DNA from 2 places in the Tessaracoccus sp. MC1756 genome. Region 1 is predicted to be linked to the other one. Evidence: predicted binding sites of a transcription regulator. Region 1 holds the regulator's gene; the other holds the start of a gene.

Region 1 (15,230 bases):
GAATCCCCTGCAAGACGATCTGGCGCGCCGTCTGGCGACAACTGGAACTGCCCGCGCGACTACGCTGAGACGCGGCGTGTCGGTTCGCATTAGAACGCCTGTTCGCCTATCTTGAATTCGGCGGTTGTCCACAGCGGAACCGGCTCGTCGAAAATTGTCGGGCCCGCTACCTACAGTGACAGCGACATCGAAACCTCCGGCATCAGCCGGTTCCTGGAAGGAAATCCTGATGGCCTCATCGGACCGTAACAAGGCGCTGGAGGCGGCGCTCGCCCAGATCGAGAAGGCCCATGGCAAGGGCTCCGTCATGAAGCTGGGCGAGGACAATCGCCAGCCCATCGACGTGATCCCCACCGGCTCCGTCGCGCTGGATGTGGCGCTCGGCATCGGCGGGCTGCCCCGTGGCCGCGTCGTCGAGATCTACGGGCCGGAGTCGAGCGGCAAGACCACCGTCGCGCTGCACGCCATCGCCAACGCCCAGCGCGACGGCGGGATCTGCGCCTTCATCGACGCGGAGCACGCGCTGGACCCTGATTACGCCCAGAAGCTCGGAGTCGACACCGACGAGCTGCTTGTCTCGCAACCGGACAACGGCGAACAGGCTCTGGAGATCGCCGACACGCTGGTGCGCTCGGGAGCCCTCTCCCTCGTCGTCATCGACTCCGTCGCCGCGCTGACGCCCCGCGCCGAGATTGAAGGCGAGATGGGCGATTCGCACGTAGGTCTGCAGGCCCGCCTCATGTCGCAGGCGCTGCGAAAGATGACCGGTGCGCTCAAGACTTCCAACACCACGGCCATCTTCATCAACCAACTCCGCGAGAAGATCGGCGTGATGTTCGGCAGCCCCGAAACCACCACGGGTGGTCGCGCGCTGAAGTTCTACTCCTCGGTCCGCCTGGATGTACGCCGCATCGAGACACTGAAGGACGGCACGGAGATGGTGGGCAACCGCACCCGCGTCAAGGTGGTCAAAAACAAGGTGGCCCCGCCCTTCAAGCAGGCCGAGTTCGACATCATCTACGGCCAGGGCATCTCTCGCGAGGGCTCGCTGATCGACATGGGCGTGGATGCCGGCATCGTGCGTAAGGCCGGCGCCTGGTTCACCTACGAGTCGGATCAGCTGGGCCAGGGCAAGGAGAACGCCCGCACCTTCCTCAAGAACAACCCCGAGGTCGCCAACGACATCGAGCGTCGCATCCGCGTCCACCTCGGCATCGACAAGGAGGCGGTGCCGGAAGGCGTGAACCCGGAGACCGGAGAAGTTGACTTCTGATCGCAGTGCGGAGGAGCGGGCCACCCAGGTGGAGGTGGCCCGCAAGATCGCGCTCGACCAGTTGGCCACACGGGCACGCTCGGAGCAGGAGTTGCGTACCGTCATGAAGCGGCGCAACGTCCCTGCCGACGTCGCAGACGAGATCATCGAGCGCTTCACCGAGGTGGGGCTCATCGACGACGCGGCCTTCGCTCAGTCGCTCACCTTGACGCGCGCGGAGTTCGGGCTGCGGGGGAGGGTCCGCATCCGGCAGGAACTGCAGGCCAAGGGCATAGACCGCGAGATCACCGACGAGGTACTGGCCCAACTGGACCCGGAGGACGAGCGTGACGCGGCGCTGACGTTGGCCCGCCGTAGGGTGCGCTCGCTGGCGGGGCTCGAACGGCATGTCGCGCGCCGCCGGTTGGCCGGTGTGCTGGCCCGCAGGGGCTTCTCCGGTGGCATCGTCAGCGGTGTGCTCGAAGAGGTGCTGGGCAAGGGCTGGGACGACGAACCGGTTGAGTTTTCCACAGGTGAGCAATAGGCTCGTCGGCAAGGCCCTTGGCCCCGCATGAACCGCCCCGGCCTGGCTGGGGCATTGAAACCTGAAACTTCACTGACAACACCTAGAAGATGACATTCGACTTTTGCCGCTGCGGCCTTCTGGCCGCAGGGGCTTGTCGTCCCTAGCGACATTGTTGCCAACCACCTTGTGCGGTGCCGTGGCCGGACTGTCCGGATATGAGGAGGCGCCGTGCCCGAGCTCGGTTGGATCATTGCAGGAGCCGCGTTGGTCGGGCTCATCATGTTGGGCCTTCTCCTGCGGCGCCGAACGGCCGAAGCCACCGCGGAGCGACTTTCGTGGGAGCGCCGGTCCAAGGACGATGTGGCCTCCGTGCGTGCCACAGCCCAGGCCGCGGCGAGCGTCATCGAGGAGCGCGCCCGCGAAGCTCTCGAGGACGCTGAGCGGCGTCGAGGAGAGATGGAAGCCGTGCTCACGGGGCAGCGCCAGGAGTTGCGGGAGGCGAGGGCGGCGCAGGAGCGTCGTGAATCCCGCCTCCATGAGCGCGAGGACCGCCTCTCGGCTGAGGCCGAGGGCCTTGTCGCGCGCGCTGAGAGGCTGGATGCCCAGCGGATCCAGCTGCGGGAGCAGCGGGAGGAGCTCCAGGCGCAGGAGGAGCGGCTTGCCCTCGAACTCGAACGTATTGCAGGGCTGTCGGTAGAGGAAGCCCGCAAGGAGGTCTTGGCGGCGGCGGAGAAGCAGGCCAAACTGACCGCCACCTCCATCGCCCGCGACATCGAGGCGACGGCGAAGCGCGAGGCGGACCAGATCGCCCGGCGCGTCATCACCACCGCCATCCAGCGGGTCGCCTCAGAGCAGACGTCGGAGTCCGTGGTCAGCACGGTGGACCTGCCCAGCGATGACATGAAGGGCCGCATCATCGGCCGTGAAGGGCGCAACATCCGCGCTTTCGAACAGATCACGGGAGTCAACGTCCTCATCGACGACACCCCCGAATCCGTGCTCCTCAGCAGCTTCGACCCGGTGCGCCGCGAAACCGCGCGCCTCACGCTCGTCGACCTCATCGCCGACGGGCGGATCCATCCCGCCCGCATCGAAGAGGTGCACGAGCGCAGCCTGCGCCGCATCAACGACCGCGTGCTGCGCGCCGGCGAGGACGCCCTGGCAGAGGTGGGCATCGTGGACCTGCACCCTGATCTGGTGCCCATCGTCGGGGCGCTGGCGTTCCGCACCTCTTATGGGCAGAACGTGCTGCGGCACCTCGTCGAGTGTGCCCATCTCGCAGGCGTGATGGCGGCGGAGTTGGGGCTCAGCGTGACGGTCTGCAAGCGGGCCGCCTTCCTGCACGACATCGGCAAGGCGCTCACCCATGAGGTGGAGGGTCCGCACGCCATCATCGGGGCGGAGTTGCTGCGCAAGTACGGCGAGCACGAGGACATCGCTCATGCGGTGGAGGCGCACCACAACGAGGTCGAGCCGCGCACGGTTGAAGCGGTGCTTACGCAGGCCGCCGACGCCATCTCCGGCTCCCGTCCGGGTGCCCGGCGCGAGTCGCTCGAGGCCTACGTCGAGCGGATGGAGAACCTCGAGCACATCGCCACGAAACACGAAGGCGTGGTGCGCGCCTACGCCATGCAGGCCGGGCGCGAGGTGCGCGTCATGGTCTCACCGGACCACATCGACGACGCCGGGGCGCACGCGCTGGCCCGCGACATCGCCGCAGAGGTCGAGAAGACCCTGAGCTACCCGGGACAGATCCGGATCACCGTGGTGCGGGAGTCCCGCGCCACGGAGACCGCCCACTGATCAGTTCTCGACGGCGTCCACCCGGATGCCCCAACGCGACGACGTCTCGGCGCCGGGCTGCAGCACGATGAGCGATTCGTGGGTGGGGCCTTCGTTGAACGCGTCGGCCGCGCACGTCATCGGCTCCACGGCGATCGCGTTGCGCGTCGGGGGCACGTAGATCTGGCACCACGGAAGCGTCGCGTCGGCCCACATGGCGACCGTGCGGGTGCCGTCGGCCACCGTCAGCTCCCATGGTCCCTCGTCGATCCGGAACGCGCTGTCGAACTCCGTGCTGCCGATCTCCCGGGGCTCCCGGAAGTCGTGCTCAGCGGTCACGTCGGTCAGTTCCACCGGGAGCAGCCGGTCGTCGACGGCCAGTTCATAGGGGAACGGCGAGGTGAGCACGGCGGTGGTGTCGACGGCCAGGTACGGGTGGGTGCCGTAGCCGTAGGGGAGCGCCTCCTGCCCCGCATTGCGCGCCGTCACCGTGACGGTGAGCCCGCCGTCGTCCAGCGCGTGACTGATCTCGACCTCCAGCACGCCGTCCCATCCGGACTGCGGGTAGATGACGGTGGTCAACACCACCTCGTCGGGGTCGTGGCTCAGGAGCCGCCACGCATGGTCAGACCCCAGGCCGTGAATGGCATTGTTCCGCGGCACCTCGCTGATCGGGAGCTGCTGCTCCACCCCGTTGAACGTGTAGCGGCCGTCGCGGATGCGGTTGGGCCACGGCACCAACTGGCGGCCCATGGAGGAACTCGGCGACCCGTCCTCAGGGAACGTGTGCAGCAACTCCACACCGTCGCGGGTGAGGCTGCGCAGCGTCGAGCCCACCTCGGTCACGACCGCGGTGTACGGCCCGGACTCGATGAGGAATTGTTGGCCGGTAGGCAGGATGTTCATGTCTCGAACCCTAATGGGTAACATGGTCGGGCTATGACTGATCCGCGCACATATCACGTCATCACCTACGGGTGTCAGATGAACGTCCACGACTCCGAACGCATCAGCGGCCTGCTCGAGGAGGCCGGGATGCACCGCGCCGCGCCGGGCAACGACGCGCTCGGTGCAGGTGCCGACGTCGTGGTGTTCAACACGTGCGCCGTGCGCGAGAACGCAGACAACCGCCTCTACGGCAACCTCGGCCACATGGCCAGCATCAAAGCCGTCCACCCCGGGCTGCAGATCGCCGTGGGCGGCTGCATGGCGCAGAAGGACCGCGACACCATCCTGAAGAAGGCGCCGTGGGTGGACGTCGTCTTCGGTACGCACAACGTCGGTTCCCTCCCCAGGCTGCTGGAGCGGGCCCGGGTGGAGCGCGAGGCGCAGATCGAGATCAAGGAAGCCCTCGAGACATTCCCCAGCAACCTCCCGACGCGCCGTGAATCGCCCTACTCGGCCTGGGTGTCGGTCTCCGTGGGCTGTAACAACACCTGCACCTTCTGCATCGTGCCGGCCCTGCGCGGCAAGGAGACCGACCGCCGCCCGGGCGACATCCTCGCGGAGATCGAGATGCTGGTCAGTCAGGGCGTCCAGGAGATCACCCTGCTGGGCCAGAACGTCAACGCCTACGGCGTGGAATTCGGCGACAGGCAGGCCTTCGCGAAGCTGCTGCGGGCCTGCGGCACCGTCGACGGGCTGGAGCGCGTGCGCTTCACCTCACCCCACCCCAAGGACTTCACCGACGACGTGATCGAGGCCATGGCCGAGACGCACAACGTGATGCCCCAGCTCCACATGCCGCTGCAGTCCGGCTCGGACCGGATCCTGAAGTCGATGCGTCGCTCCTACCGGGCGGAGCGCTACCTGGGCATCCTCGACAGGGTCAGGACGGCCATGCCGCACGCCGCCATCACCACCGACATCATCGTGGGATTCCCCGGCGAGACCGAAGAGGACTTCCAGGCGACGATGGACGTCGTGCGTCGCTCGCGGTTCTCCGCCGCCTTCACCTTCCAGTACTCGATCCGCCCCGGCACGCCTGCGGCCACCATGCCTGACCAGGTGCCGAAGGAGATCGTGCAGGAGCGCTACCTGCGCCTCGTCGACCTGGTCAATGACCTGGCCTGGGAGGAGAACAAGACGTTCGCCGGCCAGGAGATCGAGGTCATGTTCGCCACCGGTGAGGGCCGCAAGGATGCCGAGACCCACCGCATGAGCGGCCGGGCGCGGGACAACCGCCTGGTCCACGTGGTGGTTCCGGAGGACCCGGCGCTGCGGCCCCGGCCGGGCGACATCGCCACGGTGTCGATCACGCATGCGGCGCCGCACCACCTGAACTCGGACCTCCTGCCCACCAACCTCAGGCGTACCCGCGGAGGGGACGCGTGGGAGGCGGCGCAGGGAGGCGCCAGGCCGGCGGGCGTCGGGCTGGGCATGCCCACGTTGGAGAAGCCCGCGCCGCTGCCCGCCGCCACCGGCTGCAACTGATCAGGGCTGGTCGGCTGGGCGCCTGGGCTGATCGGCCGGGCGCTCGGGCTGGTCGCCCGTGAGCTTGTCGAGCTGGTCGTTGCCGAAGTCCTGCGCCTTGTCCACGTGACCGGCGTACTTGCCGTCGGTCTTGTCGTCGACGAAGTCGCCGGCCCGCTCGATGCCCTCCTCGATCTGCGTCTCGTGCTGCTTGGCCAGGTCATCGAGGTTGTCGAAGAGTCCCATGTCATGTCCTTCGGGTGGTGGGGTGAGGTCCCCATCATGCACAGCCGAGAGGCCAGCACGGAAGGTGTTTGGCACACTGGTAGCGTGTCCCTTCCCTTGATCGTTCTCGTCGGCCCCACGGCCACAGGCAAATCGGGCCTCGCGGTCGATCTCGCGCTGGCGTTGGCAGAGCGCGGCCATCCCGCCGAAGTGGTGAACGCAGACTCGATGCTCGTCTACCGGGGGATGGACATCGGCACGGCCAAGCCCACCGTCGAGGAGCGGCGCGGGGTGCCCCACCACCTGATCGACATCACGGAGGTCACCGAACGGGCGTCGGTGGCAGACTTCCAGCGGCTCGCCCGCGCCACGATCGCCGACCTGCGGGCCAGGGGGGTCATCCCGATCCTGGTGGGCGGCTCGGCGCTCTACACCCGTGCGATCACCGACCGCTTCGAGTTCCCGGCCTCGGACGCGGCCGTCCGGGCGCGTTGGGAGCAGGAACTCGACCAGGGCGGGCCGCATGCGCTGCACCGTCGGCTCGCCGAACTGGCGCCTGAGTCGGCGGCCGCCATCGAGCCCGCCAACGGCCGCCGGATCGTCCGGGCCCTCGAGGTGCTCGAGCTGACAGGGGGCCACGCCCCCGTCATCCCCGAGTGGACCTACGAACTGGAAGACGTGCACCAGTTCGGGCTGAACCTGGACCGGGCGGAGCTGGACCGGCGGATCGACCTGCGCGTCGAACAGATGTGGGAACAGGGCCTCGTTGAGGAGGTCACGGCCCTCCTGGCGCGGGGCCTGCGTGAGGGCGTCACCGCGATCCGGGCGATCGGCTACCGGCAGGTGGTCGCCTTCCTCGACGGCGAACTCACCGAAGCGGAGGCCCGCGGTGAGGTGCAGCGGGCCACCAGGCGGTTCTTCCGTCGCCAACTCGGTTGGTACCGGCGCGACCCCCGCATCACATGGCTGGACGCAACCTCCCCGACGGCGGTCCAAAGCGTGCTCACAGGGATAGACTTGTGAAACTCAGGAGGGCGTGATGCGTCGGTTCAGCTTCCACAAGGGTCACGGCACCCGCAACGACTTCATCATCCTGGATGACTCCTACGGCATGCACGAGATGCATCCCGACTTCATCCAGATGGTCTGTGACCGGCACAGCGGCATCGGCGCCGACGGCGTGATCCGCGTGGTCCGGGCCTCCAGCATCCGCGGCTGGGAGGGCGACAGCTCGCTCTGGTTCATGGACTACTACAACGCCGACGGATCCATCGCCGAGATGTGCGGCAACGGGTTGCGGGTGTTCGCCCGCCACCTGATCAACGAGCAGCTGGTCGACAACGGGGAGTTCGACGTGGCAACCCGGGCGGGCCTCCGCCGCGTCGAAGTGGCCAGGCACGGGCTGATCCGCACCACCATGGGGGACGCGACCGTGTCCGATGAGGACGTCACCGTCCGGCTCGGCGGGCGGGAGTGGCCGGCGACGAAGGTGGATGTCGGCAACCCCCACGCCGTGGTGTTCCTTCAGGACGAGGACCTCGACTCCCTCAATCTGTACGACGCCCCCACCTGGGAACCGGTGAGTGCCTTCCCCGAGGGCGTCAATGTCGAGTTCGTCCGGGTCGACGAGCCAGGCAAGCTGTCCATGCGGGTCTTCGAGCGCGGCGTGGGGGAGACCCAGAGCTGCGGCACCGGCGTGGTGGCCACCGCGGCGGCCTATCGCCGGCGCGCTCAGCATGACGGCAGCGTCGACGTGACCGTTCCCGGTGGCGACCTCACGGTCGATTTCGACGGTGACGCGGCCCGCCTGACCGGGCCCGCGGTGATCATCGGGCGTGGGGAATTCTGGATCTGACTCGATTATCCACAGCCCGTACCCGTCCCTTGGATGTCAGGGGCTGGGCTGGAAGAATGGGCAGACGATGACTAATTCTGACGAAGACCTGCTCGACTACGACGACGACGAGTTGGAGCCTGACTACGACGGTGATCAGGAAGACCTGGCGGCGCGCCATTCGTTGCGCCGCGTCGCCGGCCTGCGCACCGAACTCGAGGACATCACAGAGGTCGAGTACCGCGAACTGCGGCTCGAGCGCGTGGTGCTGGTCAGTGTCTGGACCACAGGCTCACAGGAAGACGCCGACAACGCGATGGACGAGCTGAAGCTGCTGGCGGAGACCGCCGGCTCAGAGGTGCTCGACGCGCTGGTCCAGCGTCGCTCCCACCCGGACCCGGCAACCTACATCGGCCGCGGCAAGGTGCTGGAAGTCGCGGAGGTGGTGCGCGCCACGGGCGCAGACACCGTCATCTGCGACGGTGAACTCGAACCCGCGCAGTTGCGAAACCTCGAAGACCGGATCAAGGTCAAGGTGGTGGACCGCACAGCATTGATCCTCGACATCTTCGCCCAGCACGCCAAGAGCGCCGAAGGTAAGGCCCAGGTCGAACTGGCCCAGTTGCAGTACCTCAAGCAGCGCCTCCGCGGCTGGGGCGGCAACCTGTCGCGCCAGGCGGGTGGCCGCGTCGCCGGCGGTGCAGGTATCGGTGGCCGAGGCCCCGGTGAGACCCGCATCGAGACAGACCGCCGCCGCATCCACACCCGGATCTCGCAGTTGCGCCGGAAGCTGCGCGAGATGGACGCCACCCGCGAATCCAAGCGAGCGGAGCGGCGTCGTCACCAGGTTCCTTCCGTCGCCATCGTCGGGTACACCAACGCGGGCAAGTCGTCGTTGCTCAACCGGCTCACGGGAGCCGGGGTGCTCGTGGAGGACGCGCTGTTCGCCACCCTGGACCCCACTACCCGCCGCTCGGAGACTGACGACGGCCGCGTGTTCACGCTCACAGATACCGTCGGCTTCGTCCGCCATCTCCCCCACGACCTCGTCGAGGCGTTCCGCTCCACATTGGAGGAGTCGGCCCAGGCAGACCTGCTGCTCCACGTGGTGGACGCCGCAGACCCGGATCCTGAGGGGCAGATCAGGGCCGTCCGCACCGTGTTGTCAGAGATCGGCGCAGCCTCGGTGCCGGAACTGCTGGTCCTCAACAAGGCGGACGTCGCGGATGCCGCCAGCATCATGGCGTTGCGTGCAAAGCACCCGGATGCCGTCGTCATCTCCGCGCGGACGGGCCGCGGCCTCGAGGCGCTGCGTGAGGCCCTCGAGCAGAGGCTCCCGCGCCCCGAGGTCGCGCTCACCGCTCTGGTGCCGTACAACCGCGGGGATCTGGTGGACAAGGTCCACAAGACGGCCGTGATCGATTCGCTCGAGCACACCGGCGACGGCACGCTGATCAGCGCGCGGGTGCGCCCTGATCTTGCCGATGAGCTGGCCGAGTTCGTACGTGACTGATCACGGAGCCATTCTGGCGGCCGCGGTCGGTGACATCGGGGGCGAGGCACGCCCCGGTCAGCAGGCCATGGCAGACGCCGTGGCCGCGGCATTCGAGGATGACACGCACCTCCTGGTGCAGGCGGGTACGGGCACCGGCAAGTCGCTCGGCTACCTCGCACCCGCGCTCGCCCGGAGCGTGAGTACCGGCGAGGTCGTGGTCGTGGCCACGGCCACCCTGGCGCTCCAGGCCCAGTTGGCGACCAAGGACATCCCCACGGCGCTCGACGCAGTGGAGGAGGTCACCGGCCAGCGGCCCAAGGCGGCCATCCTGAAGGGCCGCACCAACTACGCCTGCCTCTACCGGGCCCGCCAGGGCTCAGACCTCGACCAGGACTCCCTGATCGGCGCCTCCGCCATGGCGGAGACGGCGGCCACGTCGAAGGCGGACGATGTCGGCAGGCTCGGCGCCGAGGTGCTGGCGCTGCGCGAGTGGATCGAGGGGGAGGCGGAGAGCGGCGGCCTGGCAGACCGCGACGATGCCCCCACGCACACCGCCCGCGGCTGGTCGCAGGTGTCGATCCCCACGAGGGAGTGTCTGGGGGTGTCGGCCTGCCCGTTCGGGGCGGAGTGCTTCGTCGAGAAGTCCCGCGAGGTCGCCCGCGAGGCGGATCTCATCGTCACCAATCACGCGCTGCTGGCGATCAACGCCATGCACGGTGGCACCGCGCTGCCGGAACACGCAGCGCTCGTCGTGGATGAGGCGCACGAACTGGTCAGCCGCATCACGACGGCGGCGACGGATGAACTGACCCCCGGCATCGTGGATCGCGCCGCCCGGCGGGCACTCACCTGGCTCGACGACGACCTGGGCGTGGATTTCCTCGACCAGGTGGACACGTTGCGCGAGGCCCTGGACGAATCAGAACTCACCCGCATCACGGAGTCCTCCGCGCCGCTGCCGTACGCTGCGGCAGCGCTGCGCGACGTCTCCCGTCGTGTGGTGAGCGCGCTCGGCAAGGTGACCGACGACCCGGACCGTCAACAGGCCACCTCGTCGGTCAGGGAGATCTTCGACATCGCGGAGCGGATCGCCGCTCTGAAACCACAGGACGTGGTGTGGGTGACAGAGTCCGACCTCATGGGGCGCGCCGCGTACGTGGCGCCGCTCAACGTGTCGGGCCTCCTCAGGGACCAGGTCTTCGGCCAGGGGCCAACCGTGCTGACCTCCGCCACGCTCACGTTGGGCGGGGCGTTCGAACCGGCTGCGGGCGCCGTCGGGCTGCGCGCGGCAGACCGGCTTGAGGCCGAGGGCGAGGGCGAGGGGGACAACGAGTTCGCGTGGCGCGGCATCGACGTCGGCTCGCCGTTCGACTACCGCAAACAGGGCATCCTGTACGTGGCCCGCCGGCTGCCGCCGCCGGGCCGTGACGGGATGCACGAAAAGACCCTCGCCGAGATCGCGCAGTTGGTCTGGGCGGCCGAGGGCCGTGCGCTGGGGCTGTTCGCTTCGCGCAGGGCTGCCGACCAGGCCGCCGACTACTGCCGGCGGGAACTACCGGACCTGACCATCCTGGCCCAGGGCGACGCCCAACTGTCAGAGCTCACCAGACGCTTCCTCGACGAGCCCACCACCGCCCTGTTCGGCACCATGTCGCTGTGGCAGGGCGTCGATGTCCCGGGCGAATCGTGCCAGCTCGTCATCATCGACAAGATCCCGTTCCCGAGGCCGGACGACCCGCTGATGCAGGCCAGGAAGAAGGCGGTCGACGACGCAGGGGGCAACGGTTTCATGAGTGTGGCCGCCGCCCATGCTGCACTGCTCCTGGCGCAGGGGGCCGGCAGGCTGATCCGGCGCTCCGAGGACAGGGGAGTGGTGGCCATGCTCGACCCCCGGTTGGCCACCGCGCGGTACGGATCCTTCCTCACCGCGTCGTTACCGGATTTCTGGGCCACCACGGATGGCGATGTGGCCGTGTCGGCACTACGCCGCCTCCGCGGCGACATTGAGTGACCTATGGCGGGCTCACACCTTGCGGAGTAGTGCCACGACCTTGCCCATGATGCTGGCGTGGGTGCCGTCGATGGGGGAGTAGCGCTCGTTGTGCGGCAGCAGCCACACCTTGCCCTGCTGCAGCTTGTAGGTCTTGACGGTGGCCTCGTCGTCGAGCAACGCGGCAACGATGTCGCCGTTGGTGGCGTCCTTCTGCTGGCGTACCACCACCCAGTCGCCGTCGCAGATTGCGGCGTCGATCATGGAGTCGCCCTTGACCTCCAGGAGGAAGAGCTGGCCGTCGCCGACGATCTGCTTCGGCAGCGCGAACACGTCCTCGATGTGCTCCTCGGCCAGAATCGGCCCGCCGGCGGCGATCCGGCCCAACACGGGCGCGGCTACGGCTGAGGGACGTGCATCCCATCCCTGCGCCGAATCCAGCTCCTCGGGGAGCTTGGGCACATCAGGCAGTGTCAGCACGACGGCCCGCGGCCGGTTGGGGTCCCGGCGGATGAAGCCCTTCTGCTCCAGCATGCGCAGCTGGTAGGTCACCGATGACGTCGACGCCAGCCCCGCCCTGTCCGCCACCTCGCGGATGCTGGGGGGGTAGCCCAGGTCCTCGATGGCGTCCTTGATGACGTGCACCAGCGCCAGTTGCCTGCGGGAGAGCCCGTAATCCGGTCCCTCGGGAATGGGGAAGCCTGCCAGCTGCGCCTCGATCTCTGCGTTGCTGGGGCGGCCACGGCGCGGGCGGTTCGTCTTGTCAGCCATGGCCCCATGGTAGCCATTAGCTGGAACAGGTGTTCGAAATGCGCAGGCGTGTCGATGGTCGACGAATTTTGTCAGTGGGCTCCTGTTGAGTGGTGCACGTCACAAATCCCGTGGCGCACAGCAGGCTTCGAACAAATGTTTGAATCTGATCCGCACATGCGGTAGCGTTTCAATCGAACACTTGTTCTAGGAATGAAAGAGGTCAGTCATGACCACGTCGAGCGCAGTTCGCTTCCAGATCGTCGGCACGCCCGGTCGTCGGGTCGTCACCGTGTCCCCGGCCGGCCGTCCTGATCTCCATCTGCCCCGCATCAGCCCCACGCGTCCCGTCGGTCCCGGACGCACTGGTGCTGCTGCCTCGTGCCGCGTCGTGAGCCCGGAGCGCCGCTCCCCCTGGCTGGCGGCCAAGGTCGCGGTTGTGTCGCTGTTGGCGCTGGCCGGTGGCGCCGTCTCCGCCGCTCAGTTGGTGGGCGGCCTCGTGTCCCCTGATCCGGCGATGGGTTATGTCGCCGGTGACCCAGCCTGGGCGCACGTCTCGCAGCCCTGATTCCTCTACTGGGACACGTCGAATTCCCCTCGGCGTGTCTCTTGCCTTCCTGATGGGCCGCGCCTAGTGTGATCCCTACATCTAGTGGTTGCACTGATGTGATTCCCCTACAAGTTGTGATTCGAACGTGATTCGCCACTTGTGAGGAACCGCTCCGGTGTGGCACTGTTGTCCACTCGCTCCATCGCTCGAGGAAGGCCCGCGCCGTGCACTGCCCGTTCTGCCGCCACTGCGACACCAAGGTGTCGGATTCGCGCGCGACCGAGGACGGCTCCGCCATCCGGCGCCGTCGGATGTGCCCCATGTGCGAGCGTAAGTTCACCACGATCGAACAGATCATTCTGACGGTGGTGAAGCGGTCCGGCGTCGTCGAATCGTTCAGCCGCGAGAAGGTCATGCGCGGCGTGTCGAAGGCCTGCAAGGGCCGTCCCGTGACACCGGCGCAGTTGGCCGCCCTCGCCCAGCGTGTGGAGGAGTCCCTCCGGGCCTCCGGCCAAGCGGAGATCCCTTCGGAACAGATCGGCGTGGCCATCCTCGGCCCATTGGAGGAACTCGACTCCGTCGCGTACCTCCGTTTCGCCAGCGTCTACAAGAACTACGAGTCGGTCGACGATTTCCAACGCGAGATCGACGCCCTGCGCCTCAGCGCAACCACCCGGAAGCCGGCACCCGAGGGCGGAGCGGCCTTCCAACAGCTCACCGCCCAAGAGCCGCTCCTGGGCTGAGCAACACATCAGCTTCACATCGAATCAAACGCAGCAAGAGAATCAGAGGGGTTTTGACCATGACAGCGACCGCAGCGCGGGCCTCCCGCCGCAAGTCCTCGGAGACAGAGGCCACGGGTCTCGTCATCGACCGCGTCTTCACCAAGCCGGGCGTGCATCCGTACGACGAAGTCGAGTGGGACCGCCGCGACGTGGTTCAGACGAACTGGCGTACCGGTGAGACCGTCTTCGAGCAGCACGGCGTGGAGTTCCCGTCGTCCTGGAGCGTCAACGCCTCCACCATCGTCACCACGAAGTACTTCCGTGGCGCCGTCGGCACCCCCGAGCGGGAAGACTCGCTGCGCACCCTCATCGACCGCGTGGTGACGAGCTACGTCAAGGCCGGGAGCGACTACGGCTACTTCGCCACAGACACCGACGCGGAGATCTTCGGCCACGAACTCACGTGGATGCTGCTCAACCAGTACTTCTCCTTCAACTCGCCCGTGTGGTTCAACGTCGGCACCCCCTCGCCGCAGCAGGTCAGCGCCTGCTTCATCCTCTCGGTCGACGACTCCATGGAGTCCATCCTCAACTGGTACCGGGAGGAGGGCTTCATCTTCAAGGGCGGCTCCGGCGCCGGCCTCAACCTCTCCCGCATCCGTTCGTCCAAGGAACTCCTGAGTTCCGGAGGCACCGCCTCGGGTCCCGTGTCCTTCATGCGCGGCGCCGATGCCTCGGCCGGCACCATCAAGTCGGGCGGCGCCACCCGTAGGGCCGCCAAGATGGTGGTGCTCGACGTGGACCACCCGGACATCGTGGAGTTCATCGAGACCAAGGCGCGCGAAGAGGACAAGATCCGCGCCCTGCGCGACGCCGGGTTCGACATGGACCTGGGCGGCAAGGACATCACCTCGGTGCAGTACCAGAACGCCAACAACTCCGTTCGCGTCAGCGACGAGTTCATGACCGCCGTCGAGAACGGTGGCGCCTTCGGGCTGCGGTCCCGCAGCGACGGTTCAGTGATCGAGGAGGTCGACGCCAAGGACCTGTTCCAGAAGATGGCCAAGGCGGCCTGGGAGTGTGCGGATCCGGGCATTCAGTACAACGACACCATCAATGACTGGCACACTAACCCGGTGACCGGCCCCATCACGGCGTCGAACCCCTGCTCCGAGTACATGAGCCTCGATAACTCGTCGTGCAACCTGGCCTCGCTCAACCTGCTGAAGTTCCTCAAGGCCGACGGCACCTTCGACGCGGAGACGTTCGTCAAGGCGGTCGAGCTGATCATCACCGCGATGGACATCTCGATCTGTTTCGCGGATTTCCCCACCGAGTCGATCGGGGAGACCACCCGCAACTTCCGCCAGTTGGGCATCGGCTACGCCAACCTCGGGGCGCTGCTGATGGCCATGGGCAAGGGCTACGACACGGATGGTGGCCGCTCCACCGCCGCCGCGATCACGTCGGTCATGACGGGCACCTCGTACCGCCGCTCGGCTGAGCTCGCCGCCATCGTCGGCCCGTACAACGGCTACGCCGTCAACGCGGAGGCCCACCAGCGCGTGATGCGCAAGCATCAGGCCGCCAACGACGACCTGCGCGTGCTGGCAGACGATCGCCAGCTGCACGCCGTCGCCACCCGCGAGTGGGACCACGTGGTCTCGCTGGGCGCCAAGAACGGCTTCC
Region 2 (15,230 bases), 110 kb from region 1:
ATGCGTGAGGATCCCGGCCAGGAAATGCGCGGGATAGTGCCGCTTCAACCACGCCGACTGGTACGTGGGCAGCGCGAAGGCAGCCGCGTGCGCCTTGCAGAACCCGAACGAGGCGAACGCCTCGAGGATGGCCCAGATCTCCTCACACATCGGCTCCGGGTAGCCGTTGGCCAGAGCCTTCGGCACGAACCACTTCTTGACCTTCACCTGGCCCTCGCGATCTCCCAGCGCGCGGCGCACCTCGTCGCCCTGGGCCAGCGAGCAGCCGGTGACGATGGAGATGATCTGGATGATCTGTTCGTGGAAGACCACCACCCCGAAGGTCTGCTCGAGGGCGGGGACGAGGCTGGGGTGGAGGTACTCCGGTTCCGTCCAGCCCTGCCGGGCCTCGAGGAACGGGGTGACCATGTCCGACTTAACGGGGCCGGGCCGGAACAGGGAGATGTCGACGATGATGTCGTGGAACGTCTCCGGCCCGAACTTGCCCACCAGTTCCCGCTGGCCGGGCGATTCGATCTGGAAGCAGCCCAGCGTGGCGCGGTGGGCGATCATGTCGTACACCTCCCCGTCGTCGAACGGGGCGAGCGCGTCGATGTCCGGCGCCGGGCCGGCGGTGCGGCTGATCTCCGTGAGCGCGTGGGCCATGGCCGACTGCATGCGGATGCCGAGCACGTCGAGTTTGAGCAGGCCGAGGTCTTCGACGTCGTCCTTGTCGAACTGGCTCATGGGGTAGCCACCGAAGCTGCGCTCCAGCGGGGTGCGCTGGCCGAGCGAGGAGTCGCTGAGGATCACGCCGCAGGGGTGCAGCGCGATGTGCCGGGGTAGCCCGTCGAGCGATTCGACCAGGGAGAACAGCATGTCGAGACGCTCCTCCCCCAGCCCCGCGGCCCGGAGTTCCGGGAGGTCGCGCAGCGCCGCCCGGGCGTCGCGGGCACGGATGTGCGGGAAGGCCTTCGCCATGGCGTCAATCTCCACCGGCGGGAGGCTGAGCGCCGCGCCGACATCGCGCACGGCGTGGCGCACGCGGTAGGTCTCGATCATCGCCACGCACGCCACGCGCTGCTCGCCGAAGGTGGCCAGGATCTTGTCGTAGACCTCCGTGCGGCGCGCCGATTCGACGTCGAGGTCGATGTCGGGCAGCGCCACGCGCAGCGGCGACAGGAACCTCTCCATGATGAGCCCGTACTTGATGGGGTCCACCCCGGAGACGCCCAACGCGTAGTTGACGAGGCTCCCCGCTCCGGACCCGCGAGCGGCGCAGCGGATACCCAGGTCCCGGATGAGGCCCACCACGTCTGCCACCGTGAGGAAGTACGACTCGAACCCCAGCTTGCCGATGACGGTGAGTTCGTCGTCGAGGCGTTCCAGAGCCTGCCTGTCCAGCGTGCCGTAGCGCTCGGTGAGGCCGGCCTGGCAGCGGGCGCGCAACACGCCGGCCGCCTCCTCGGCGGTGGTGCCGAGGGTCTCGAACTCCGGCAGCCGGATCTCGCCCAGGCCGATGTCGCCGATGGGGTCCAGCATGCACCGCTCCGCCAGGCCGCGGGTGGCTGCCAACAACGCCGATGCATCAGGGCGCCCGGCCAGCAGCGCGGCCTCCCCCGCGGCCAGCGTCATGGCGTCGGTGCCCTTGAGGTGGCCCTCCGCATTGCGGCGGTCGATGTTGCGCACGTCCAGTGGGACGAGGCGGCGTGCTGCGTCGAGCACATCGACGGTGGCGGCCTGCTCCCGCCGGGCCATCCGCACCATGTTGGTCAGCACCACGGGGACTCCCAAGCCGTCCCCCAGCCTGATGAGGCCGGCGGCCTGGTGCGCCGAGGCGACTCCGCGCCCACCGGTCTGGTGGTTGGTGGCGGCGAGGAACAGCCCGTCCCCCAGCTCCGTGCGCCACTTCCGCACCTCGTCGGCGGCATCGGCGGGCCGACCGGCGACGAGCAGCTCACCCGGTTGCGAATCCGCGCCCAGGAGCACCACCACGTCGTGGCCGGCGCAGTGCTGCGCGATGATCTCGCGGGTCACCACCGGGTCTGCCCGTTCCCCGGCCTGCTGGGCCGCGGTGATGAGCTGGCACAGCGTGCCCCACCCCGAGCGGGAGGTGGCCAGCACGACGGCGCGCGGGAGTCTCTCGTCGCGCAATTGGCCACCCCGCACCGCAGTGGGCCGGCGGCGGGCCAGCCAGCCGTCGGGTCGCACCGCGAGATCCACGCCGACGATGGGCGCGATGCCCGCGGACAGGCACGCCTTGGCGAAGCGGACGGCCCCGTAGAGGCCACCGCGGTCTGTGATGGCGAGCGCGTCCATGCCGTGGGCGACGGCTTCCGCCACCAGCGCGCTGGGGTGGGAGGCGCCGTACTGGAAGGAGTAGCCGGAGGCCACCCTGAGGTGGGGGAACATCAGTCGAGCACCGCCTGGAGCACCCAGTTCTCCGCGCCGACGGTACGGGCCAGTTCGTAGACGCCCCGGTGGCGTCCGTTGCCCGCCTCGACGCGCCAGACCTCCAACTCTCCGAGGAGATCCGACCCCACCGCCTGGTCGACGCTCTCGCCGCGGGCGGCGCGGGCCTGCTGACCCGCCCACCACGGCGTGGCGCGGCTCCACCGGGCCTGCACCTCTTTGACCAGCAACAGCTTGTCGCGCCAGATGAACTGCCTGGGCTCTTCTCTGAACAACACGAAAATGGGGTCGTCGTACCTGCGCATGGGGCCACCTCCCGGGGAACACTCGAATAGAACACATCATGCTTTTCGACCCGGGAACCCCGGCCCGGCGCAGGGGTCGAAGCCGCGCCAGGCCGGGGTGGCCCCTCACCTCACGCTTGATACGGACCAGAGCTTCCCCGAACTAATCGAACAAGCGTGCGGTGATCTTCACTATAGATCGACCGTCCGACAAAAGAAAAGGGGCGCCGGAGATCCGTGCGCAACTCCCCCGGCGCCCGGTCGGAGGGGCGCTGCCAGCCCTGGCGCGAAGCCCTACGATCGGTCCTATGCTCATCGTCAGAGGCGCCACGCTGGCCGGCCTGGCTGCCGCCGCGCGGCTCGCCAGGCTCGGGCATGAGGTGACCCTGGACGCGGCCGGGCACACCGTCGACCCGCTGCCGCAGACCATCGTGCTGCCCGCCACCTGGCGTGACCTGTTCAAGAAATCCGGCGCCCACCTGGTCACCGCGCTCAACGGCGCGGGGCTGGCCCTCACCGAGGCGCCACCGCGCCGCCACCACCTCAGCGACGGCACCACGCTCGACCTCCCCGCAGAGCGGGGCGCGCAGTATCACGCCTTGTCCGCCACTTTCGGCCCGGAGGAGGCGGCGCGCTGGCGTGACCTGCTCGACGACCTGCTGCCGGTATGGGAGGCCTTCCGCCGGCACGCCCTGGAGGGCACGGAGCCGGTGCGCACCAGGCAACAACGCGCCTCGCTCTGGCTCGACCGCAGCGTCACCGACCTGGCCGGCAGGCTCCGGACCCCACTGTCAGAGGTGGTGCTCTCCCTAGGCCCGGAGGAGCCGGGCACGGCCGCGCTCCCGCTGCTGCTGGAACGGATGTTCGGCCGCTGGCAGGTGACCGACGACGCCGGGTCCCCCCAGCTGGCCGAGCGCCTCGTCGACCTGCTGCGCCAGCGGGTGGCAGAGCGGGGGGTGCACACCGTCGAATCGCACGACGGGCCGGCCGACATCGACTGTCGGCCCCACGTGCTGAGGACCCACTGGTGGCAGCGCCGACCACCCCTGGGCACCCCGATCGACGACGGCCGGCATCTGCGCGCCTCCGCCGCCTCACCCGCGGGCGCCGCCCCCTGGGGGCAGCTGGCGAGCGCCGCCCTGGCCGTCTACGAGCTGCATGAGCGGCTCACCGGCGAGGACCCCCGCCCGACCAACAAGGCGTTCACGCTGCCCCGGCTGGGGCGCCCGACCCGGGGCTAGGACCGCGTCGGCCGGCGCAGCCAACCCCACAGCAGCAGACCCGCCACCACCACGACGGCCCCGACGACGGCGAGGTCGGGGATCCGGAGGCCCACCTCGCGCAGCCAGGACTCGAGGTGGAACTGCTGCGTTGCGTCGAGGATGCCACCGATGGCCGTGGTCGCATCCGTGGTGATGAACAGCACCCCGACGCCGACGAACAGCAGGCCGGAAACGAGACCCAGCACCGAGGTGGCGAACGTGCCGATCCTGACGGGACGGGGCCGGAGCCGCTCGCCCAGCCGCAGCCGGTCCCACAACAGCGCCAGGATCACCAGCGGCGCCACCATCCCCGCGCCGAACAGCGCGAGCAGCAGGCCGCCCCGCACGGCGTTACCCCCGACTGCGGCGACGGTGAGCACCGCGCCCAGCAGCGGTCCGGTGCAGGCGCCGGCCAGCCCGTACGTCATGCCGAGCAGGACCGCGCCGACCGGGCCCTTGGGGTCGCCGCGTTGCGCCAGCCCGGGGATCGGCAGCCGGATGCCGAGCGCCATGACGAGGCCGAAGATGATGAGCACGACGCCGCCGACGAGCGCGAGGGTGTCGCGGTGCCTGGTGAGCAGGCCGCCCAACGCCCCGGCAGCCAGCCCCAGCGGCACGAGCGTCAGCAGCAGGCCCACGTAGAACAGCGCGGTGCGCCCGATGAGCCGGGCCCGCTGATCCCCGAAGGCATAGGCGAAGAAGGCGGGCAGCACCAACGCCGCGCAGGGGCTGAGGATCGCCGCGATGCCGCCGAGGAATGCCCCCGCATAACCGATCGTCATCCGAGCGTGGCGGCCTCGGCCTCGATGACGCGCTCGAACTCGGCGATCGGCTGCGCGCCGGTGAAGAACTGGGTGCCGACGACGAAGGCCGGCGTGGCCGACACGCCCATGCCCTGCGCCTCCTGAGAATCCGTGAGCACGGCCTGGCGCAGTGCGGGCTGCGCCCAGTCCGTCTCGAACTGGGCCGCGTCGAGGCCCAGGTCTGCGACGATGCCCATCACCAGATCGTCGGGGATGTCGGGGTGTCCCTGGTTCGGGGTGGCGGCGAAGATGGCGTGCTGAAACTCAAAGTACTTCCCCTGCAGGCCGGCAGCGCGCGCCGCCGTGGCGGCCTTGACCGACTCGTCGCCGAACAGCGCCAGGTCGCGGAACTCGATGCGGAGCGTGCCGTCGTCGATGTACTTCTGCAGCAGGGGCAGCGTCTCCTCGGCGAAGACGGAGCAGAACGGGCAGCGGTAATCGGCCCACTCGGTCAACACGACGGGGGCGTCCAGTGCGCCCATTGCCATGGGGTCACCCTCCAGGCGGCGGGGGAACTCATCGCGCACCCACTGCTCGTACCCGGCCTGGTCGGCACCGGCGTCGGTGCCCTCCTCCGGCGGCGGGGCGGCGGCCGGATCCTCCTGGGCGGGAGCCTCCGTGGCCGGCAGTTCCGCCACCGGAGCCTCCGTGGTGGGAGTGCCGGCCGCCGGCGCCTCAGCGCCGGGGACCGCCGCGGGAGCCGCGCTCTGCTCGAGCGGCCGAGTCTGCGAGAACGCGATCAGCGCGACCACCAGCACCAGGAACAAGCTCAGCACGATCCACTTGTCCTTCGTCATGGTCATGCGTCCGGTCTGCGGGGGGCTGTTCATGGCTCACTCAAATCACTCTGGCATCACTGTGTTCGCCCCCACTCTGCCCCATCCCCCGGAAGGCATCCAATCCAGGGTCGGCTCCGCGGGCGGCCCGCCGCTGTCCGGACGGTTCAGGTGGCGTTCATACGGGGGTAGTAGGGTTGACTGTCTGTCTTTCACGGAGGAAGGTCTGATTTGACCACCACATCGCGCGCTGACCTGGAACGCGAAATCGCCCTGGAACAGGCTCACGTCGACAGGGTCTACGCCAATCTGACCACCGCGACGGCGAGCGCCAAGAACCTGGCCCAGCAGGGCAGGGAGATCTTCATCTCCGACCGCACCGATTTCCTCCGCGAGGAGGACGGCACGGCGTTGTTCGAGCGCGACGCGTTCGCCTACCAGGCCGCCAAGCGGCTGGCGATCCTCGACGCGGAACACGAAGGCCTCGTCTTCGGACGCATCGACCTCACCACCGACGAGGTCCGCTACATCGGCCGCATCGGCGTGCGCGACGAGGACTACGAACCGCTGGTGATCGACTGGCGCGCGCCCGCGGCGGAACCGTTCTACCGCGCCACGCCGGCCGAACCCATGAAGGTCATCCGCCGGCGCGTGCTGCGCTGCCGCGACGACAAGGTGGTCGGCCTCGAGGACGACCTGCTGGATTCGTCTGCCGCGACCGACCTGCCCATCCTCGGTGAAGGCGCCCTGATGGCGGCCCTCAGCCGGGCCCGGGGCCGCACCATGCGCGACATCGTGGCCACCATCCAGGCCGAACAGGACGAGGCGATCCGCGCGCCGTACCAGGGGGTCACGATCATCGCCGGCGGCCCCGGCACCGGCAAGACCGTGGTCGCACTGCACCGCGCCGCCTACCTCCTCTACACCAACAGGGCGCGGCTCGAGAAGGGCGGCGTGCTCGTCGTCGGCCCCTCCAGCGTCTTCATGAACTACATCGAGCGGGTGCTGCCCAGCCTCGGCGAGGACTCCGTGACGCTGAAGGCCATCGGCTCGGTGGCCTCCGACGTGTTGGGCTTCAGCACCGAACGCGTCGACGAGGCGGCAGCCGCCACCATCAAGGGGTCGCTCGCGATGCAGAAGGTCCTCAAGCAGCTCGTGCGCGCCCCGCTACCGGAACACGACGTGGACTCCGTCCGGGTCACGGTCAAGGGTGAAGTACTCGGGCTGGGCGCGAGGGAGCTGCAGCGGATCCGCGAACAGGTGCTCTCCAGCGTCAAGCTCAACAAGGGCCGCCGCATGGCGACCGACCTGGTCGCGGCCGCACTCATCCGCAAGTTCCCGGGCGATGTGGAGATCGAGCCACAGGAACTGGAGGCACAGGTGCGCGAACACCCCAGCCTCCACGCCTTCATGCCCCGGTGGTGGCCCCTGCTCAGCGCGACCCGGGTGTTGGCCCGACTGGCCGACCCCGCCGTCGTGGCAGAGGTCGCCGCCGGCGAGCTCGACGAGGACCAGCGTGCCCGCCTCGTCTCCTCCTACCGCTGGCTCGAGGCGGCTGACGAGGGCGACGAAATCGTGCGCGGCTGGTCCGTGGCCGACATCGCACTGCTGGACGAGCTGATCCACATCCTGGGCGTGCCGCCCGAGGATGTCGACAAGGAACTCGACGTCTTCCTCGAGGGCGGCGCTGTCGCCGAGGTGCTCACGACGGCGGACCTGCTGCGGCACGAGAGGCACGTGGATCCGGATGAGGACCCGCACAACACCTACGCCCACATCCTCGTCGACGAAGGCCAGGACGTGACGCCCATGCAGTGGCGGATGCTGCGCAGACGGGGGCCGCAGTCGTCGTGGACCATCGTCGGCGACCCCGCCCAGAGCTCCTACCCCAACCAGGAGGAGACCACCCGGGCCCTCAACGAGGTCGTGGGGCGGGCGGCCAGCCGCACCTTCACGCTCTCGACGAACTACCGCTCCCCCAGCGAGGTGTTCGAGTTCGCCGCCAAGGTCATCACGAAGGTCTTCCCGGACGCGGACCTGCCCAAGGCGGTGCGCTCCACCGGCGTGGAGCCCAGCGTCGAGGCGACCACCACGGAGGCCCTGCCACTGGCGCTGCGCGAGCACCTCCTGTCGGTCGCGGCGAAGGTCAACGGAACCATCGGCGTGATCGTCCCCCCGTCGCGGTTGCGTGCCGTGCAGCTGGGCGTGTTCCAGGATCCCCGCCTCGCGGCGTTCGAGGACCGCCTCATCGTGGTGACGGCGCTCCAGGCCAAGGGCCTCGAATACGACGGTGTGCTGGTGGTCTCGCCGGACGAGATCATCGCGGAGTCGCCGGGCGGCGCCCGCGTCCTCTATGTGGCGCTGACCAGGGCCACGCAGAAGATGATCACCCTCGACGTCGACACTTCCCAGTGGCGGGCTCTGCTGGACTAGGTGTCCAGTTCAGGAGAGGTGCTTCAGCTCTGCCAGGATCTCGCGCGTGGCCTTGCTGCGGTTCTGCGTGAAGAACTGCAGCCCGGGCGCGCCGGCGTCCAGCAGCGTGCGGCACAACTCGAGGCACGTGGCCATCCCGATCTCGCGCACCTCCTCCTTGGAGGCGGCCGAGCGGAGTGCTGCGACGAACTTCTCCGGCAGCGGGCGGCCCGACAGCCCGGCGAAACGCTCGATCTGGGAGATCACGGTCAGCGGCATGATGCCCGGGATGATCGGGATGCTGCAGCCCAGCGCCCGCACGCGGCGCACCAGGTCGATGTAGCTCTGCGCGTCGAAGAACAGCTGGGTGATGGCGAACTCCGCACCCGCCTCCACCTTGGCCAACAGGATGCGGTCGTCGAGTTCAGGGTCGTCGGTGGTCTCGTGGGGGTTGGCGAAGGCGGCGACGCCCACGCAGAAATCGCCCTGGTCCTTGATGAAGCGCACCAGCTCGGTGGCGTTGGCCAGGCCGTCTGCGTGCCGCACCCATTCGCCGCCGCCCGGCATGTCGCCCCGGATGGCCAGGATGTTGGTGACGCCCACGTCGCGGTAGGCGGCCAACGCCTCGGCGATGTCGGCCTTCGACTGGTCCACGCAGGTCAGGTGCCCCACGGTCAGCGGACCGTTCTCCGTGGCGATGCGGCGGGTGGCGTGGATGGTGCGGTCGCGACGCGAGCCCGTGGCCCCGTACGTGACCGACACGAAATCAGGCTCCAGTGGCGTCAGCGCCTCGACGGCGCGCCACAGGATGGGCTCTTCCTCCTCGGAGCGGGGAGGGTAGAACTCGAAGGAGAAAAGGGGACCCTGTGCGGCGGAGAGCAGCTCCCCCACCGTCGTGGGCCGTGAGATCGTCGACGCCATGTACCCACCATAGGGAACGCCGCAACGCCTCGACTAAGCTGCCCACGTGAGCACCCCGTTTGACCCGAGCTCCCCGCTGAGCGCGCCACTGCTGTCCGCCATCGGCGGAACCATCGACCGGTTCCTCGACGGGCAGGAGGAGTTGCTGGACACCATCGGTTCCTCGGACCTGCTCCCCGTCGCGCGTGCCGCAACCGCCGGTGGCAAGCGGCTGAGGCCCGCCTACTGTTACTGGAGCTACGTGGCCGCCGCGGGGCAGCCGACGCAGGGCCAGTCACTCCTCGACGTCGCGAGCTCACTGGACCTGCTCCACGTGTCGGCGCTGGTGCACGACGACCTCATCGACGCCGCCGACACCCGCCGGGGGCTGCCGTCGGCCCACAAGCAGTTCGAGTCGCTGCACGCGGCGCGCGGCGGCCGGGGGTCGGCCACCGACTTCGGGGTGTCGTCGGCCATCCTGCTGGGCGACCTCCTCCTCATGTGGAGCATCGAGCTCGCGGACGGTTCCGGCGCCCCGGGCCTCGATCGCGCCCGGCCGCTCCTCAGCGCCATGCGGGCAGAGGTGACCGCCGGGCAGTTCCTCGACGTGAGCGCGCAGTACCGCGTCACCGGGGCCACGACCGTGGCCGATGAGCTCGATGTCGCCCGCCGAGTGCTCGAATACAAGACGGCCAGCTACTCCATCCGGCGCCCCTCCCAGATCGGCGCTGCGCTCGGTGGTGCTGACGCCCAACTCCAGGGCGCCCTGGCGGAGTTCGGTTCCGTGATCGGTCGCGCCTTCCAACTGCGCGACGACGTGCTCGGCGTCTACGGCCGGCCGGAGATCACGGGCAAGCCCTACGGTGGCGACATCCATGAGGGCAAGCGCACGGTTCTGGTGCTCACGGCCCTGTCCCACGCCTCACCCGACGAGGCCCGCGAACTCGGTGGAATGCTGGGGGCCGAGGGCCTCACGGACACCGACGTCGATCGGGCCGCCGAGCTGATCGAAGCCTCAGGCGCCCTGGCCCACGTGGAGGCCGTGATCGAGGAGAACATGCGCCACGCCCTGGCCGTCCTCGACGACACCCAGATGACCGCGGACGGCCGCACCGCTCTGGCGGGGCTCGCCGAGCGGAGCGTCAGACGTGCCCACTGAGCTCTCCGGGCTCACCTCCACCGAGGTCGCTGAACGCGTCTCATCCGGCCGGGTCAACCACCTGCCCTCGCGGTCCGGGCGCAGCACCGCAGACATCGTGCGCGCCAACGTGCTCACCCGGGTCAACGCCATCCTCTTCGTGCTGTTCTGTCTGGTGCTGGTCACGGGCAACCTGCTCCAGGGAGCGTTCGGCCTGCTCATCATCGCCAACTCCGTCGTGGGCATCGTGCAGGAACTGCGCGCCAAGCGCACGCTGGACAACCTGGCCGTGGTGGGCGAGGCCCACCCCATCGTCGTGCGGGACGGCGAACGCACCCGGGTCGCCAGGGACGAGGTGGTCCTCGACGACCTCATCGCGGTGGGCCCCGGCGAACAGATCGTCGTCGACGGCTCCGTGGTGGCGGCCGACTACCTCGAGGTCGACGAATCGCTGCTCACCGGCGAGGCCGACCCGGTGGCCAAGCAGCCGGGCGACGAGGTGCTCTCGGGGGCCTACGTCATCTCCGGCACCGGGCTGTACCACGCGGAAAAGGTGGGGGCCGACGCCTACGCGGCGCAACTGACGGCTCAGGCCGCCAGGTTCACCCTCGTCTCCTCTGAGCTGCGCCAGGGCATCAACCGGATCCTCCGCTGGGTCACCTATCTGTTGGTCCCGGTCGCCGCGCTGTCCATCTTCGTCCAGTTCAACCAGCCGGACACCACCTGGCAGGAGTCGGTGCTGCGGATGGTGGCCGTCTTGGTGCCGATGGTGCCAGAGGGCCTCGTGCTGCTCACTTCGATGGCCTTCGCGCTGGGCGTGATCAGGCTGGGCCGGCGCCAGTGCCTGGTCAACGAACTCCCCGCGATCGAGGGCCTGGCCCGCGTCGACGTGGTGTGCGCCGACAAGACCGGCACGCTCACCCAGCACGCCATGACGCTGGGCGAACTCCTCGACCTCACCGACGACCCGGCCCACACCCGCCTGGTCCTGTCGCAACTGGTGGCTGCCGACGACGCCCCGAACGCCTCCATGCAGGCCATCGCCGCGGCGATCGAGGCCGCCGACGAGCCCTGGGCCGTCGAGACGCGGGCCCCGTTCACCTCCGCCAGGAAGTGGTCCGGCGTCAGCTTCGCCGGCGACCGTGGGCACTGGGTGCTGGGAGCGCCGGAGGTGCTCGCAGGCCATGACGAACTCGCCCGACGCGCCGAGCAGATCGGCGCCACCGGCCGGCGGGTCCTGCTGCTCGCCCGGACGAAACAGCGCGTCGACTCCCCTCAGGCGCCCGGCGAACTGAGCCCCGTCGCGCTCCTGGTCCTCGACCAGCTCATCCGGCCGGACGCTGCGGAGACGCTCACCTACTTCCAGGAGCAGGGCGTGGCACTCAAGGTCATCTCGGGCGACAACGCCGCGTCGGTGGCCGCCGTCACGCGCTCGCTGGGCGTCGCCATCGGCGACGTCATCGACGCCCGGACGCTGCCCGGGGCGGGCGAGCAGTTCGACGACGCCGTCGACGCCGTCGATGTGTTCGGCCGCGTCACGCCTGAGCAGAAGCGCCAGATGGTGGGTGCCCTGCAGGGCCGCGGCCACACCGTCGCCATGACCGGCGACGGCGTCAACGACGTGCTGGCGCTCAAGGATGCCGATCTCGGCGTGGCGATGGGCTCGGGTGCGCCGGCCACCCGTTCCGTCGCGCAGATCGTGCTGCTCGACGACAAGTTCGCCACCCTCCCCCACGTCGTCGCCGAGGGGCGCCGGGTGATCGGCAACGTGGAACGCGTCGCCAAGCTCTTCCTCACGAAGACTGTCTACGCCATCGCGCTCGCCCTGGTCCTCGGGCTGATGGGCCTCCCCAACCCGTTCCTGCCGCTGCAGATGACGGTGGTGGGGTGGTTCACGATCGGCATCCCGGCATTCCTGTTGAGCCTCGCGCCGAACCGCGAGCGGGCGAGGCCCGGGTTCGTCTGGCGGACCCTCTCCGTGGCGATCCCTTGTGGCCTCATCGTGGCCGGCGTGACCATCGCCACCTACGTCACCGCCCGCGGCTTCGGCGTGGTGCCGGATCCACACCAGGAGCAGGCCTCCACCGCGACGCTCATCGCGCTCATCCTGACGGCCACCTGGGTGCTGGCCGTGGTGGCGCGGCCCTACTACTGGTGGCGGGTGGGCCTGGTGGGGTTCGCGTACGCGTTCTACTTCCTGGTGTTCGCGCTGCCCTCCCCCCGCCGCGCGCTGGGGCTGGACATCACGAACACGGCGGAGATCACCTTCGGCGTCGTCGCCGGGCTGATCGGGATGGCGTTGGTGGAGGTCACCTGGTGGGTCACCAAGATCGTGCGCCGGGAGCGTGCCGACGTCTGGGGTCAGCCGAAGGCGGCGCTCCCGTAGTCTGCGGAGCCGGGGTCCGCCGTCCAGGCGGCCTTCAGCGCGCCTGCGATGGCCTGCGACTCCACGAACGGATCTGCCGCCGTGAACACGGCCGTCGAGACGACGGCGCGGCGCGCGCCGGCGGCGAGCACGGCGTCGACGTTGCCCGACGAGATGCCCCCGGCCGCGAACCACACCGGGCCGGCGGGCAGTGCCAGTGGCGGGTACTGGGCCGCCATCTCCGCGACGGCGTTGCCGGCGTTCTCCCCGTCCATGGCCGGGCCGACGAAGGCGAAGTTCCACGGGTCACCGTCGATCTTGTCGGCGTCGCCGGCACCGTCGATGGAGCGCCCGAGCAGGGCGAACTCATGGGGCCGCTTGACCCCGAACGGACGCCACCCGGGGCGCTTGAGGAAAACCACGTCAGCGCCGCTGGCCTCGGCGACGTCGAGATGGTCCGCCGCGATGAGCGTCTGCAGGCCGAACAGCCGGTTGCGGGCCACGCGGATCCCCTCCGCTGCTTCCTCGACCGAGCGCTCGCCCCTGGTCAGGACCAGCAGGTCGGCCCCGTGGGCGGCGAAGTCTGCGGCCTCCGGGCCGGAACGATCCGGTGGCACCACCAGGGCGAGACGGGCCAGGCGCAGTCTGGTGTGAAGAGACAAGGGTGCGGTCACAAGGGCAATGTACTTCGTCGGGGAGTCCACCGGAAGGAGTTCGGCGAGGTGCCCGCGCGCCGGTCGCGGACGCTTCGGCCGGGCAGCCTACAATCAGGAGAGCAAACGGGCCCACGGCCTCCTTCCCCGACCGTGCTTGGAGTGGCATGAACAGCACTTTCGACCCGTTGGTCGGCCAAGTGCTCGACGGTCGCTACGAAATCGTGGCGAAAGTCGCCCGCGGTGGCATGGCCACGGTGTATCGCGCGCGTGACCGACGTCTGTCGCGCGTCGTCGCGGTCAAGGTCATGCGCAGCGACCTCGGGGAGGACGACGAATTCGCCGCCAAGTTCGACCGCGAGGCCAGGTCCGCGGCCGTCCTCTCTCACCCGAGCGTGGTGTCGATCTTCGACCAGGGCTCCTCCCAGGGCAAGCCGTACATCGTCATGGAGTTCATCGAGGGCGAGACGATGCGCCGGATGATCAGCCGCGACTCCCCCATGCCGCCGGACAGGGCGCTCGAGCTGTTCGAGCAGGTCGCGGCCGCGCTGGCCGCCGCCCACGAGGCGGGCGTGGTGCACCGCGACATCAAACCCGAGAACGTGATGATCACCCGCCGTGGCCAGGTCAAGGTCGCGGATTTCGGGCTCGCCCGCCAGGTGGGCTCCCCCCAGATGACCGCCACGGGCATCCTGGTGGGCACCGCCAGCTACCTCCCGCCGGAACTCGTGACGCACTCGCGCCCGGACGGCCGCAGCGACGTGTACTCCGCGGGCGTGGTGCTCTTCGAGCTGCTCACCGGCAAGAAACCGCACACGGGCGAGAACAACTACCAGATCGCCTACCGCCACGTGAACGTCGACATCGAGCGACCCTCCGAGCGGCTCGCGGAGATCGGGCACAGCGCCGACTGGGAGATCCCGGACTACCTCGACACCCTCGTTCTCGCCGCCACCCGACGCGACCCTCGGGCCCGCATCTCTGACGGCCGGGAACTGCTCAGCGCGGTGCGCCGCGCGCGACGCGAACTCGCGCGCACCGGCGGCCATGACAACCCCACCCTCGCCGCCGCCCTGCTTCCCGAGAGTCCCGCGGAGGATGAGACCGAACACCTGCCCACACGTTCCTCCGAACGGCCGCGCCCCCTGTCCTCGGGCTCGCCCCCCACCGTCGTGCTCCGCCGCGACGAATGGCGCCCGGCGCAGAAGAAACCACGCCCGGACCCGGTCCCCGTCGCCGAACCCGTGTCGCCACGGCCCGTGGCCACCACCTCGCAGCCGCGCAGTCAGCGCACGCCCGTGTTCCCGCACCTGCACATCTCCGACGACCCGGTCCACCGGCGCCGTCGCGTCGTCGCGCTCGTCCTGGTGGTGCTCCTCCTGGCCGGCGCCGCGGGCGTCGGCTCGTGGTGGTGGCTCGACGGGCGCTTCACCACCGTGCCCGCGATGAGCACGCTCAACGAGACCAAAGCCCGGGAGGCCGCAGCAGCCAACGCCCTCAAGGTCAACCGCACCGAGCAGTACTCGGAGACCGTACCGGCGGGGGTCGTGATCACCACGGACCCCACCGCGGGCGAACGCCTCTTCCGGGGCTCCGACGTCACGTTGGTGTTGTCGAAGGGGCCGGAGCGCTACCCCATGCCCGCGGTGGTCGGGATCCCGCTCGAGACGGCGTCCCAGGCACTGACCGCCGGGCGGCTCGCCGTCGGGACCGTCACGGAGCAGTTCTCGGAGACGGTCGCCGAGGGCATCGTGCTGACCGCCTCGCAGGAGGAGGGTGCGCAGTTGAAGCCGGACACCCCCGTCGACCTGAGCGTCTCCAAGGGCCGCGAACCCATCCGCGTCCCGGACCATGTGGGCGGGAGCGCAGACAAGGCCGTGAAGGAACTGGAGAAGCTGGGCTTCACGGTGGCGATCGAGGAGGAGAACTCCGCGGAGGTCGGAGCCGGCCGAGTCATCAGGCAGGACCCGCGCGGCGGGAGCGGCCACCGCGGCGACACCGTCACCCTGGTCAAGTCCCTCGGTCCCGTGATGGTGACGGTCCCCGACGTCTGGATGAAGAGCACGGACGAGGCCACCAAGCTGCTTGAGGACCTCGACCTGGTGGTCAAGGTGGAGCGCAGTTCGAACTTCCCGATCCCGCTGGACATCGCCAACAGCACAGACCCGGCGGCGGGTACCGAGGTCGCCGTGGGGACGAAGGTCACGCTCTACGTCGCCTGATCGCGATCGCTGGCACACTGGTGG

What was found. Region 1 encodes LexA, which represses DNA repair genes until DNA is damaged. Its sites were predicted from a motif close to TCGAACANNTGTTCGA; they were not measured.
Positions count from the first base shown of each region.
Region 2: H5393_RS03455 (DUF6504 family protein) is a predicted target of LexA. The motif match lies at 2,843-2,858, and genes of this name have one in related genera.

Region 1 covers NZ_JACJFZ010000001.1:844,257-859,486, forward strand. The annotation lists gene H5393_RS03890 (DUF3046 domain-containing protein) at 1-68, shown strand, start outside; gene recA (recombinase RecA) at 227-1,273, shown strand; gene H5393_RS03900 (regulatory protein RecX) at 1,263-1,796, shown strand; gene rny (ribonuclease Y) at 2,007-3,581, shown strand; gene H5393_RS03910 (aldose 1-epimerase family protein) at 3,582-4,466, opposite strand; gene miaB (tRNA (N6-isopentenyl adenosine(37)-C2)-methylthiotransferase MiaB) at 4,500-5,993, shown strand; gene H5393_RS03920 (antitoxin) at 5,994-6,218, opposite strand; gene miaA (tRNA (adenosine(37)-N6)-dimethylallyltransferase MiaA) at 6,303-7,220, shown strand; gene dapF (diaminopimelate epimerase) at 7,237-8,052, shown strand; gene hflX (GTPase HflX) at 8,120-9,544, shown strand; gene H5393_RS03940 (ATP-dependent DNA helicase) at 9,612-11,537, shown strand; gene lexA (transcriptional repressor LexA) at 11,550-12,287, opposite strand; gene H5393_RS03950 (hypothetical protein) at 12,496-12,834, shown strand; gene nrdR (transcriptional regulator NrdR) at 13,041-13,559, shown strand; gene H5393_RS03960 (vitamin B12-dependent ribonucleotide reductase) at 13,619-15,230, shown strand, end outside.
Region 2 covers NZ_JACJFZ010000001.1:737,680-752,909, reverse strand. The annotation lists gene H5393_RS03460 (DNA polymerase III subunit alpha) at 1-2,391, opposite strand, end outside; gene H5393_RS03455 (DUF6504 family protein) at 2,391-2,696, opposite strand; gene H5393_RS03450 (hypothetical protein) at 2,984-3,916, shown strand; gene H5393_RS03445 (cytochrome c biogenesis CcdA family protein) at 3,913-4,719, opposite strand; gene H5393_RS03440 (thioredoxin domain-containing protein) at 4,716-5,543, opposite strand; gene H5393_RS03435 (UvrD-helicase domain-containing protein) at 5,748-7,949, shown strand; gene H5393_RS03430 (methylenetetrahydrofolate reductase) at 7,959-8,849, opposite strand; gene H5393_RS03425 (polyprenyl synthetase family protein) at 8,896-9,987, shown strand; gene H5393_RS03420 (HAD-IC family P-type ATPase) at 9,977-12,352, shown strand; gene H5393_RS03415 (thiamine phosphate synthase) at 12,328-13,005, opposite strand; gene pknB (Stk1 family PASTA domain-containing Ser/Thr kinase) at 13,152-15,206, shown strand.